Regions from separate parts of the Psychrilyobacter atlanticus DSM 19335 genome, predicted to be linked through region 1. Evidence: riboswitches for the same ligand, from Rfam matches in the RefSeq annotation. Region 1 holds a riboswitch; the other holds the start of a gene.
What was found. A riboswitch is a leader RNA that binds a small molecule or an ion and turns the genes downstream of it on or off. The one in region 1 is predicted to bind cobalamin.
Positions count from the first base shown of each region.

Region 2: linked by a shared signal. The riboswitch ahead of K337_RS17690 (sirohydrochlorin cobaltochelatase) and the one ahead of gltS (sodium/glutamate symporter) in region 1 are both predicted to bind cobalamin.

Region 1 covers NZ_KE384548.1:1,016,873-1,022,341, forward strand. Annotated here, with positions in the region: gene K337_RS0116735 (L-lactate MFS transporter) at 1-550, shown strand, start outside; gene K337_RS0116740 (cyclic nucleotide-binding domain-containing protein) at 637-1,113, shown strand; gene K337_RS0116745 (hypothetical protein) at 1,313-2,395, shown strand; cobalamin riboswitch at 2,519-2,701, shown strand; gene gltS (sodium/glutamate symporter) at 2,831-4,018, shown strand; gene K337_RS0116755 (DUF896 domain-containing protein) at 4,397-4,615, shown strand; gene asnS (asparagine--tRNA ligase) at 4,626-5,469, shown strand, end outside.
Region 2 covers NZ_KE384547.1:855,477-860,945, forward strand. Annotated here, with positions in the region: gene amrA (AmmeMemoRadiSam system protein A) at 230-757, shown strand; gene amrS (AmmeMemoRadiSam system radical SAM enzyme) at 762-1,775, shown strand; gene amrB (AmmeMemoRadiSam system protein B) at 1,744-2,556, shown strand; gene K337_RS0104580 (CooT family nickel-binding protein) at 2,991-3,203, shown strand; cobalamin riboswitch at 3,359-3,539, shown strand; gene K337_RS17690 (sirohydrochlorin cobaltochelatase) at 3,657-4,502, shown strand; gene K337_RS17695 (ABC transporter substrate-binding protein) at 4,492-5,421, shown strand; gene K337_RS0104595 (FecCD family ABC transporter permease) at 5,424-5,469, shown strand, end outside.

The DNA of each region.
Region 1 (5,469 bases):
TACATTTACCGGTCTTATGGCCATTGGGATTTCAAGTCCTGTTGCACAGGAAATTATTGGACTTAATCCAAAAATGAGTGCTTTTTCCGTTGCATTGTTCGCTGTATTTAACGGGTTAGGACGGCCTGTATTTGGTGTCATTACTGATAAAATTAAATTTGAAAAAACTGCGATAATTTCCTTTGGCCTTATTATTCTAGCTTCCATAATAATGTTAAATTCAGGTAAGGGTAACGTTATATTTTATATCGTATCATTTTCAATGTTCTGGTTTATATTAGGTGGTTGGCTTGCAATTGCTCCAACTGCTGTCTCTAATATTTTTGGAGCAAAAAATTATGCAAGAAATTATGGTTTCCTGTTTACAGCATATGGAGTAGGAGCAGTAGTTTCAAGTGTCACATCAGGGATTATTAAAGATTCTTTTGGGAGCTATATATATGTTTTTTATCCCACAATAGTAAGTGCAATTATAGGAATTTTGATATCAATTTTAGTGCTTAAAGAAAAAAAAGTTAGAGAGATTAAAATAAATACAGATTTAAATTAAAACAGAGATAAATTAAAAAATAAATTTTGAATAGTAAAAGGAAATTCAAAAAAAAAAGTAATAACCTAATATAAGGAGGGGTTATTATGCCTGAAGATAAACTTAAAGATAAGATTATTGAACTTCTGCCAAAGACATCTTTATTTGGTGGAGTGGACAAAGACGACATTCATTCATTTATAGAGAGCCTTTCAGAAAAAAGCTATAGTGCCGGTGAAAACATCTTTGAAGAGGGAGACTCCCCGGGAGATTCCTACCTTCTCTTAGAGGGAGAGATCAAAGTTACCGTTGCCGGCAGGAGATTATCTAAGTTCGGACCGGGATCAATTTTTGGAATGGCTTCTCCAATAGGTATCCAGAAACAAATTGTTACAGCAACTGCCAATACAGATGTTGTTCTGGCAGTAATCCCCAAGATGACTCTCTACCTTTTAGAAAAAGATAACCCCAAACTCTTTGGAAAAATTATACTCAACGAGGCAAGAGATCTGGCTAGAGCTCTCAAGGGGATGAAGGATATAATTATGGACTATATCCTCATAGAGGAGAGCGGAAATCTTTAATTTCAACAAAATTAAAATGTCAAAAAGAACCAGAAGATTCTCTGGTTCTTTTTATATTTAATTTAAAGCCGTCTAAATATTTATCCCATCCATATCCTTGTAAATGCCGATGATTGAGTTGTATAATAATGCCAAAATAAAGGAATTAAAAGATTCCTTTGGTAAGATAGAGGATATAAATTTTTAGGAGGAGTTAATTATGAAAAATATAGAAAATTCCAAAGGACCCTGGCTGTATCGTTTTTTAATCAAAAGTTTTGTAGTTATTTTTGGTATCCTGGTATTTTGGATCCTGGGGTTTCTTTTAGAGGATATAGAATCTATAAAGGGTCCTAGATACAATAAGATAGAACAATCATATCTGGAACCCGGCTTAATCACAGAGGAACAAGAGCTGAAAAATCAAATAGAGAACCTTACAAGAAAACAAGTGAAGAATGAAAATGAGATCGCTATAGTTAAAAACAGTTCTGGGAATTTACAGAATACCATAAATCAATTGATGGCTCTAAAAAAACTGGCCCTTGAAAATTCTAAGGTAATCTCGAAATCCGAAGAACAGCAGCTAAGTAGAAGTGTGGAAACTTTTTTAAAGAGTCAGAAAACCTACCAGAGATTAAATATGGAATTGGCTCAAATTATAGAAAAAAAACAAAGACTGGAGATTGAGAAACAGGAGATAGGAAAAAAACTAAAAGATCAAAGGGAGAATGCCCAAAAACAATACAGGGAACTCCTAAAAAATCATAATTTGAAACTGGCTTTTTTACAGATATCTATTCTCTTCCCATTTTTATTGGGTGGAATATATCTTATCCTTAAGAAAAAGTCCAGCAATTACTATCTTCTCTTTATAGGTTATGGAGTGGCAGTATTTTTTAAGATCTTCTTAGTTATCCACAAATATTTCCCATCCCGGTATTTTAAATATATCTTAATACTGGGACTCCTGCTTACAGTGGTAAAAATCATCATATATCTCATAAATATAATAACTAACCCAAAGAAACAATGGCTTTTAAAGCAATATCGGGACGGATATGAAAAATTCCTATGTCCGGTATGTGAATACCCTATCAGAAGGGGGCCGAGAAAGTTTTTATATTGGACTAGAAGAACCGTTGGCAAGGTAACGTTGCCCCACAACCATACTGCGGAAAAAGATAAACCCTATTCATGTCCATCTTGCGGAACAAAACTCTTTGAGGAGTGTCCGGAATGCCATGAGATAAAACACGCTCTCCTGCCTACCTGCTGTCATTGCGGGAGCAAAAATAAATAAAACTATTATCAAAAATTATAGGTTCATATTTCAATAATATAAAAAATAGATAATCTTTTTAATATAAATTATATATATTTGAACAAAATATAAAATACATAGTATATTATATCGATATAACAATTAAATAACAGAGTTAGAGGTTTCTAATCAAATAGAATTAATAGGGAAGTAGGTTAAAATCCTCCGCGGTCCCGCCACTGTAATGTAGACGAAAACATAATTTGCCACTGGATAAAATCTGGGAAGGCGTATGTGAGTAGGTTGAAACTAAGCCAGGAGACCTGCCTTTAACTTTGTCATCAACCACGAGGATGGAGGTATGACGATGAATAGAAGAACGACAGTTCTCCGCTTTTAATATTATCATGAAAAATATAAAGTTGTAATTTTAGCTTACTATGTTTGATAATTTTAAGGGGGAAGAATAAAAAAATGGAAATAAGATTAGGGATAATAGAGACTTTGGCAGTAGCAGTAGGGGTTCTTTATATTGGAAAATGGTTAAATTATAAGATTAAAATTTTGGATGAACTCTGCATTCCAGAAGCAGTAACAGGAGGAGGAACATTTTCCTTAATTACTTTATTGGCTCATGAAACTGGTCTTCTGAATATTATTTTTGAAGACAGTCTGAGGGAAGTATTTATGATCGCCTTTTTTACAACAATCGGCTATTCTGCAAGTCTTAAACTCTTAAAGAAAGCAGGGATGCCTGTATTTATGTTTTTATTGGCAGCCGTATTACTGGCAGTATTACAAAATATATTAGGGGTAGGGATGGCCAAGGCACTGAATATCAGCCCCTTGTTGGGACTGGCAACAGGGTCATTATCCACTACTGGAGGGCCGGGAACTGCAGGAGCTTTTGCACCAATGTTAGAAGAAGCGGGAGCTCACGGGGCAAAAGTAGTAGCTATGGCCACAGCAACCTATGCTCTTTTAATGGGAAGTATTATCGGAGGACCCGTAGCAAAAAGATTGATAGGAAAACATAAATTACTGGACAAGAAAACCCATACAGGCAGCGAGGTAGAATCTAAGTTATCAGAAGGCAGGCTGCTCAGCAAAAATATTCCTGTAGGAGCCTTTGAGATAATAATAGCTATGGGAATAGGAAGTTTTATATCGTACCTTCTAAAAAACATAGGGCTTGTTCTCCCTTCATATATAGGAGCTATGTTTACAGCTTCAGTAATAAGGAATCTAAGTGATATTTCAAAGGGATATAAGATAAAATTAGATGAAATTTCTATGATGAGTAACTTTACTCTGGCAATGTTTTTATCTATGACCCTTATGACCTTTAAATTATGGGAATTGAAGGAGTTAGCGTTACCACTCCTCCTTATGCTCCTTGGACAAACTATCCTCATGGGAGGGTTTGCATATTTCATAACCTTTTATCTCATGGGAAAAGACTATGATGCAGCGGTTATGGCCTCTGGTCATTGCGGGTGTGGATTTGGGACGACTCCAAAAGCTCTGGCTAATATGGAAGCTCTGACAAACAAATTTTTACCTTCTCCAAAGGCATTTTTTATCATTCCTTTGGTAGGAGGTTTATTTATAGATTTTTTCAATGTTGGGATAATAACTTTTTTTATAAGTGTAGTGAAATAATAACTAAAAGAAAAGTCCCAGAAAGTTGACAATTAAATAGCATAATAGTATAATATTTCTAATTATAAAAGCAAAGATGAGGAGAGTAACTTCTAATAGATACTAAAGCGAGCTAGTGACGGTGGGAGACTAGTAGTGGAATTAGTTGTGAAGAACACCTTGGAGCTGCTAACCCAAAGGATTTTTATAAAAATCTCAGTAGGCTTAGACGTATTTGGCACGTGACGCCAAAGGGTATCGAGGAACTGCTTGTGTGTGTCTCCGTACTTACTTTATTTTTTTAGGGTTTGTATGAATTTTGACTTCTCACTTTAGCAGTGGGAAGTTTTTTTATTTTATAGAAAAAGATTAAGGCATTGTATAGATAGGAGGATTAAAGTGGAAATGAAAGACATTATAGCTAAGGTGAATCACTATTCAGCTCTAGCTAAAAAAAGAACGTTAACAGATGAAGAAACAATAGAAAGACAAAAATACAGAACATTATACTTGGAGCAGTTTAAATCACAAGTTAAAGGACATTTAGATCAAGTAAAAGTTGTAGATCAAAATGGAAATGAAGTAAAATTAAATAAAAAAATAACTAAATTAAGTTAGGGAGGATTTTATGAAGAAAGCAACAGTTAAAGAACTTATCAGAAATGGTGAACAATTCTTAAATCAAGAAGTACAAATTTCTGGTTGGGTAAGAAAGATTAGGAGTCAAAAAAGTTTTGGTTTTATTGAATTAAATGATGGTTCATTTTTTACCGGACTACAAGTAGTATTTGAGGACAACTTAGAAAATTTTGACGAGATAAGCAGAGCATCTATAGCTACATCTATGTATGTAACTGGAACTTTTGTAAAATCAGAAGGAAAGGGACAAAGTTATGAGATCAAGGCAACGTCTGTAGAGATATTCCAAAAAGCTGACTTAGATTATCCATTACAAAATAAAAGACATACCTTTGAATATTTGAGATCAATAGCACATCTAAGACCTAGAACTAATGCTTTCTCAGCAGTATTTAGAGTAAGATCATTAGTTGCATATGCTATCCACAGATTTTTCCAAGATCAAGAGTTTGTATATGTACACACTCCAATCATAACTGGAAGTGACGCTGAAGGTGCAGGAGAGATGTTCAGAGTAACGACTATGGACTTAGATAATGTTCCTAAAACAGATAAGGGAGATATCGACTATAAAGAAGACTTCTTTGGAAAGGAAACTAACCTAACTGTAAGTGGACAATTAAATGTAGAGACTTATTGTGCTGCATTTAGAAATGTATATACATTTGGACCTACATTTAGAGCAGAAAACTCAAATACAACTAGACATGCATCTGAATTTTGGATGATAGAACCTGAGATTGCTTTCGCTGCCTTAGAAGCTAACATGGATTTAGCAGAAGATATGGTAAAATATATCATTAAATATGTTATGGAAAAAGCTCCTGAAGAGA
Region 2 (5,469 bases), on a different contig from region 1:
CAAGGATAAAATAAAAATTTAATTATAATATTGTTATTTTTTAAGGAAGTTTTATTTTATCTAATATATTTCAAATGAATAGTTATCATAATAAAGTTATATAATTGATTAATTTTTTTTAATCATAATTATCTATGAAAATCAAAAAATAAAAATTTAATAAAAAAGGAAGTTTATTGAATTTATCAAATAAAGAATAAGGAATAAATATTTTTTAGGAGGTAGTTATATGTATAAACCGAGGAGTATATATGTAGAAGTAGCTTTAGAAACTATTATAGCTAAATTAGGTTTAGATGGACAAAGTGAGGTGAAAGAAGATAAATATAAGGAGATCCAGGAATTGATGGAAAAAAAACCTTGTTTCGTCACCTTGTACAAGGAAGGTGCTCTGAGGGGATGTATAGGAACCATGATACCATATCGAGAAAATTTATTGGAGGAGATAAGAGGAAATGCCATCTCAGCTGCCTTTAACGACCCTAGATTTGAAGCATTAAAAAAAGATGAGTTAGAGAGGTTGGAAATTTCTGTAGATGTTCTCTCTCCTATGGAGGAGGTAGAGGATATAAAAGAATTAGATCCTAAAAAATACGGGATATTAATAAGTGATGGAAGATCTCAAGGGGTACTTTTACCGGATTTAGAGGGAATAGATAGTGTAGAGCAGCAGATAGAGGTAGCTATGAATAAAGCTGGAATAACCCGTAACCCCGGATTGGTTATAAAAAAATTTACTGTGAAAAGGTATAGGTGAGAAGATGAAAGAAGCTTTATTTTATAAGAGGTTAAAGGATAAAAAAATAGGCTGTGAACTATGCCCTCATAGGTGTATATTAGAGGATGGCAGTGTGGGCAGATGTGGTGTAAGGCAGAATATCGGCGGAACCCTGATGACTAAAAACTATGGGATGATTTCGGCTCTTAATATGGACCCCATTGAAAAAAAGCCGTTTTATCATTTTTATCCAGGAGAAGAGGTTTTATCCATTGGAAGTATAGGATGCAATATGAATTGTGCTTATTGTCAAAATTATGAGATAGCTAAGGAATTTAAAGGAATACGAGCTAAGGAATATACCTATGAGGATATATTGAGAAATTTTAAAGGATTTGGAGTAGCATTTACCTATAACGAACCTACCGTTTGGTATGAATTTATGCTGGATGTGGCAAAATTAGCGAAATGCTGCTCTAAAAAAACTATGATGATAACCAATGGATTTATAGAAAGGGAACCTCTGTTGGAATTAACTCCATATATAGATGGGTTTAGTGTAGATTTAAAAGGATTTACAGAAGAAGTTTACTCTGAATTAGGTGGGACTTTAGAAGGAGTTAAAAACACCTTGAAAGTAATAACTGGGAGGAATAAGCATCTAGAGATAGAGTTTTTATTGGTGCCTAAACTAAATGATGATAGGGAGACATTTATAGAGATGGTTAAGTGGGTAAGGGATGAATTGGGATCAAATATTGTTTTACATATAAATGGATATTATCCTAGTTATAAGCTGAAGACTCCAGCGACAGAAAAAAAACTTCTTTTAGAATTTCATGAGGTAGCTAAAAAATACTTGAACTATGTATATATAGGGAATGCAGGGATAGACTTAGATACAGTCTGTAGTTGTGGAAATTTACTTGTTCAAAGGGATGGATGGAATGTAGAAATGCTAGGATTAGGTGAGGATGGCCGATGTAAAAAGTGTGGAGAGAAGGTCGTGGAGACGGGAGGGAGCTATGAAAAAAAGGGAGGAGTTTGTAAAGGGTAAGTTTTACCCTTCTAAAAAAGAAGAAATTGAAGAGATGATTGAATTTTTTTTAAGAATAGAATCTCCTAAAAAAATAGATTGTGAGATATTAGGAGGAATAGTCCCCCATGCAGGTTATGAATTTTCAGGACCATCTGCAGTTCATTTTTTTAATACCTTAAAGGGAAAAGACATTGAGACTGTAATTATAGTAAATCCTAGTCATACAGGTTATGGAGGGGCTATAAGTCTAGATACAAATAAAATCTGGGGTTCTCCTATGGGTGACTTGGAGATAGACCTTGATTTTGAAAAAGAATTGGATTTGTCATATTCGGAAGATGCACATAAATATGAACATTCTGGAGAGGTCATGCTGCCGTTTTTAAAATACTTTATAGAGAGTAAATTTAAAATAGTTCCTATAACAATGAAGATTCAAAGTTATAAAAATGCGAAATATCTGGCTGAAAAAATATATGAAACTGCTAAAAAACAAGGAAAAAAAATTCTGGTGATAGCATCTTCTGACTTTTCCCACTATGTAAAAAAAGAATTGGGATATAAATTAGATCAGTTAGCCATAGACAGGATAATGGAACTAGATAGCCAAGGACTGGAGGAGACAGTAGAAGAATATAATCTAAGTATATGCGGATATGGACCTATTATGACTCTTTTAGAGTATAGTAAATTGGTGGCAGGGGATCCTAAGGTAGAAATTTTAAGGAGGGGGAATTCAGGGGAGAATTATCCCATGGAGGAGGTTGTAGACTATATAACTTTTTTAGTATATAAGTAAATATTTGATTTTAAAGGTAAGAGGAGTCTATCCTTTTACCTTTTTTTATTATCTAGGGGACAAAATAAATAAAATTTATAAAAAATTAGGTTGAGCTTGTTTGGATATAACATCACGTTTTTTTTAGTTGAGTACTAAAATATATTAAATAAGGAGAAATTAATGATCAATTCAAATAGAAAAACATGCTTTTAATATATCGTTCAACATCTATTTATATATTAAAAGCATGAACCTATACTTTTTTAGTTTGTAAAAAACACAAAATGATTTAAAATAAAACTGAAGAGCGCATCTTTCATATATTTAAGATATGTTTAATATATATAATGATAAATTAAATAAATAATACTTGACTTTAAAGTTATAATGATATATTATATGTATATAAAATTAAATTATTATTTATTTAAGATATATCAGGAGGGATGGAAATGAAATTATTTTTTAAAAATTTAAATGAGACAAAGGTAGTTATGGAAAATATGGTTTCTTTTAAAAAAGAAAACGGGGCATTTATTGTAAAGAATTTCAAAGGTAAGGAAAAAGTAATAGCAGGAAAAGTAATAGAGATGACAAATTCAAAATTAGTGATTGAAGGGAATGCAGTCAGAGAAACATATAGATTAGCACCACTTAACTTCTAGAACTACTTATATATATTTTAATTAGACACGGGATATCCGTGTTTTTTTGTGTTTAAATAATTTTAAAGCAGATTTGTTAGAATAAAAAAATGTATAGATTTTATTAAAAAATAAAAATGTTGACTTTTGAAAAAAGAACTAGTATAGTTCATCTGAATGATAAATTATTTTAAGGTACTTCTTTAATGGAGTTTAAAAGGGAAGAGAGGTTAGATGCCTCCGCGGTCCCGCCACTGTAAAGTTGACGAAGGCAAATACCACTGGAGAATTACCTCTGGGAAGGTTGCTTGTAGGATGAAACTGAGCCAGGATACCTGCCTTAAATTATTTTTTATATTACTTGCGAGGACGAGGGTATAGATACTACTTTTTTTGTCGTATCTTTACCCTGAGGTTACTCAGGGTTTTTTTATTACCTGGAAGATTATAAAATTAATTGGGGGAGTTGTGAAGATGGTGTTGGCAGAAAAAAAAGAAGGAAGAATAAAGAGGGGAATTTTGTTGGTTCATTTTGGGACCAGTAGAAAAAAAGCAAGAGAAAATTCTTTGGAAACAATTAACAAGCGTATAGAAAAAGAGTTTAAAGAGTTTGAGATTAGGGAAGCTTATACATCGAGGATGATAATAAAGAAAATATTCAAAGAGGAGGGGATCAGAAAATTAACTCCAAATGAAGCAATAAAAAAAATGAAAGAAGAGGGATTTACTCATATTATAGTACAAGCAACTCATATAATAAATGGAATTGAAGCAGACTGTATGAAGCAAGAGGTAGATGAATATAAAGGCGAGTTTAAAGAGATTAAAATTGGTTCTGGCCTCTTGACTCAGACAAAAGATTATATGGATGTAGCTGATATTTTTAATAAAGAATATTCGGATAGACCAATTGTTTTAATAGGTCATGGGACGGATCATCATGCAGCTTCAGCCTATGGGATGCTCCAATATACCATACAGAAAAAAGGATATAAACATATTTTTGTAGGGACAGTAGAGGGGTACCCTGGATTAGAAGAAGTTATGGAAGATCTGGAAATGAATGGGATAAAAGAGGCAACTTTAGTTCCTTTGATGGTAGTAGCAGGAGTTCATGCAGAGGAAGATATAGCTGGAGACTGGAAAGAGGCATTGGAAGAAAAGGGGATAGGAATAGAAGTTTCTATGATAGGAATGGGAGAGAGAAGAGAGGTACAGGATCTTTTCATTGATCATATAGATGACCTTATAAAGTTTGAGGTTGAAGATATAAAGAAAAAGAAAGAAAATATTTTAAAGGGGGAAAATAATGAAAATTAAAAATATTATTGCGGGAGTATATTTGAGTTTATCTTTGGTATCTTATGCATATACACCTGTTACTGTAAATTTTAGTGACGGAAATAAAAAATATGAGGTTACTTTTACTGAATCTCCTAAAAGAGCAGTGACAACTTCCCATTTTATGACAGAAATTCTTCTTTCATTGGGATTAGAGGACAAGATGGCCGGGACATGCTGGGCAGATAATGAAATTCTTTCAGAATTAAAAGAGGCCTATAATAAAGTGCCTATACTTTCTGAGAGATACCCATCTAAAGAAGTTTTTTATTCTGTTGAGCCTGATTTTGTAAGCGGATGGCATTCATCGTTGAATCCTAAAAGACTTGCAGGAGTAGAAGAACTAATGGAAAATGGAGTAAATCCATATATAATCTCATCTTTAGAAAAGGGAGCAAAAGTAGAAGATGTTTATGAAGATTATATCACCCTTGGAAAAATATTTGATGTAGAAGATAGAGCTGAGAAAATAGTTGATTCTTTGAAAAAAACAGTGGAAAAAGCAAAGCAATTGAAAGGAGATAAAAAAACAATAAGAGTATTTGCCTATGATTCAGGAAAGGAAGCTCCTTTTGTGGTAGCAGGATCTGGCCTTGGAAATGATATCATCACCAAAGCAGGAGGTGAAAATATATTTGAAAATATTCAAGGGAACTATGCTACAGTAAGCTGGGAAAGCATCTTGGAAAAGGATCCTAATGTAGTAATAATAGTGGATTATGGCAATGATGAAGCCCAAGGAAAAATTGATTTTTTAAAGGAAAATGAATTTACAAAGGAACTGGAAGCTGTAAAAGAAAATAAATTTGTTGTTGTATCTTTAGCAGAAATTTCACCGGGGCCAAGGATAGGAAAAGCTATTGAACACCTGGCTCATGGATTTTATCAGGAGATGTAGAGATGAAAAAAAAGATTTTTATATATGCTCTTGTATTAATAATGGTAT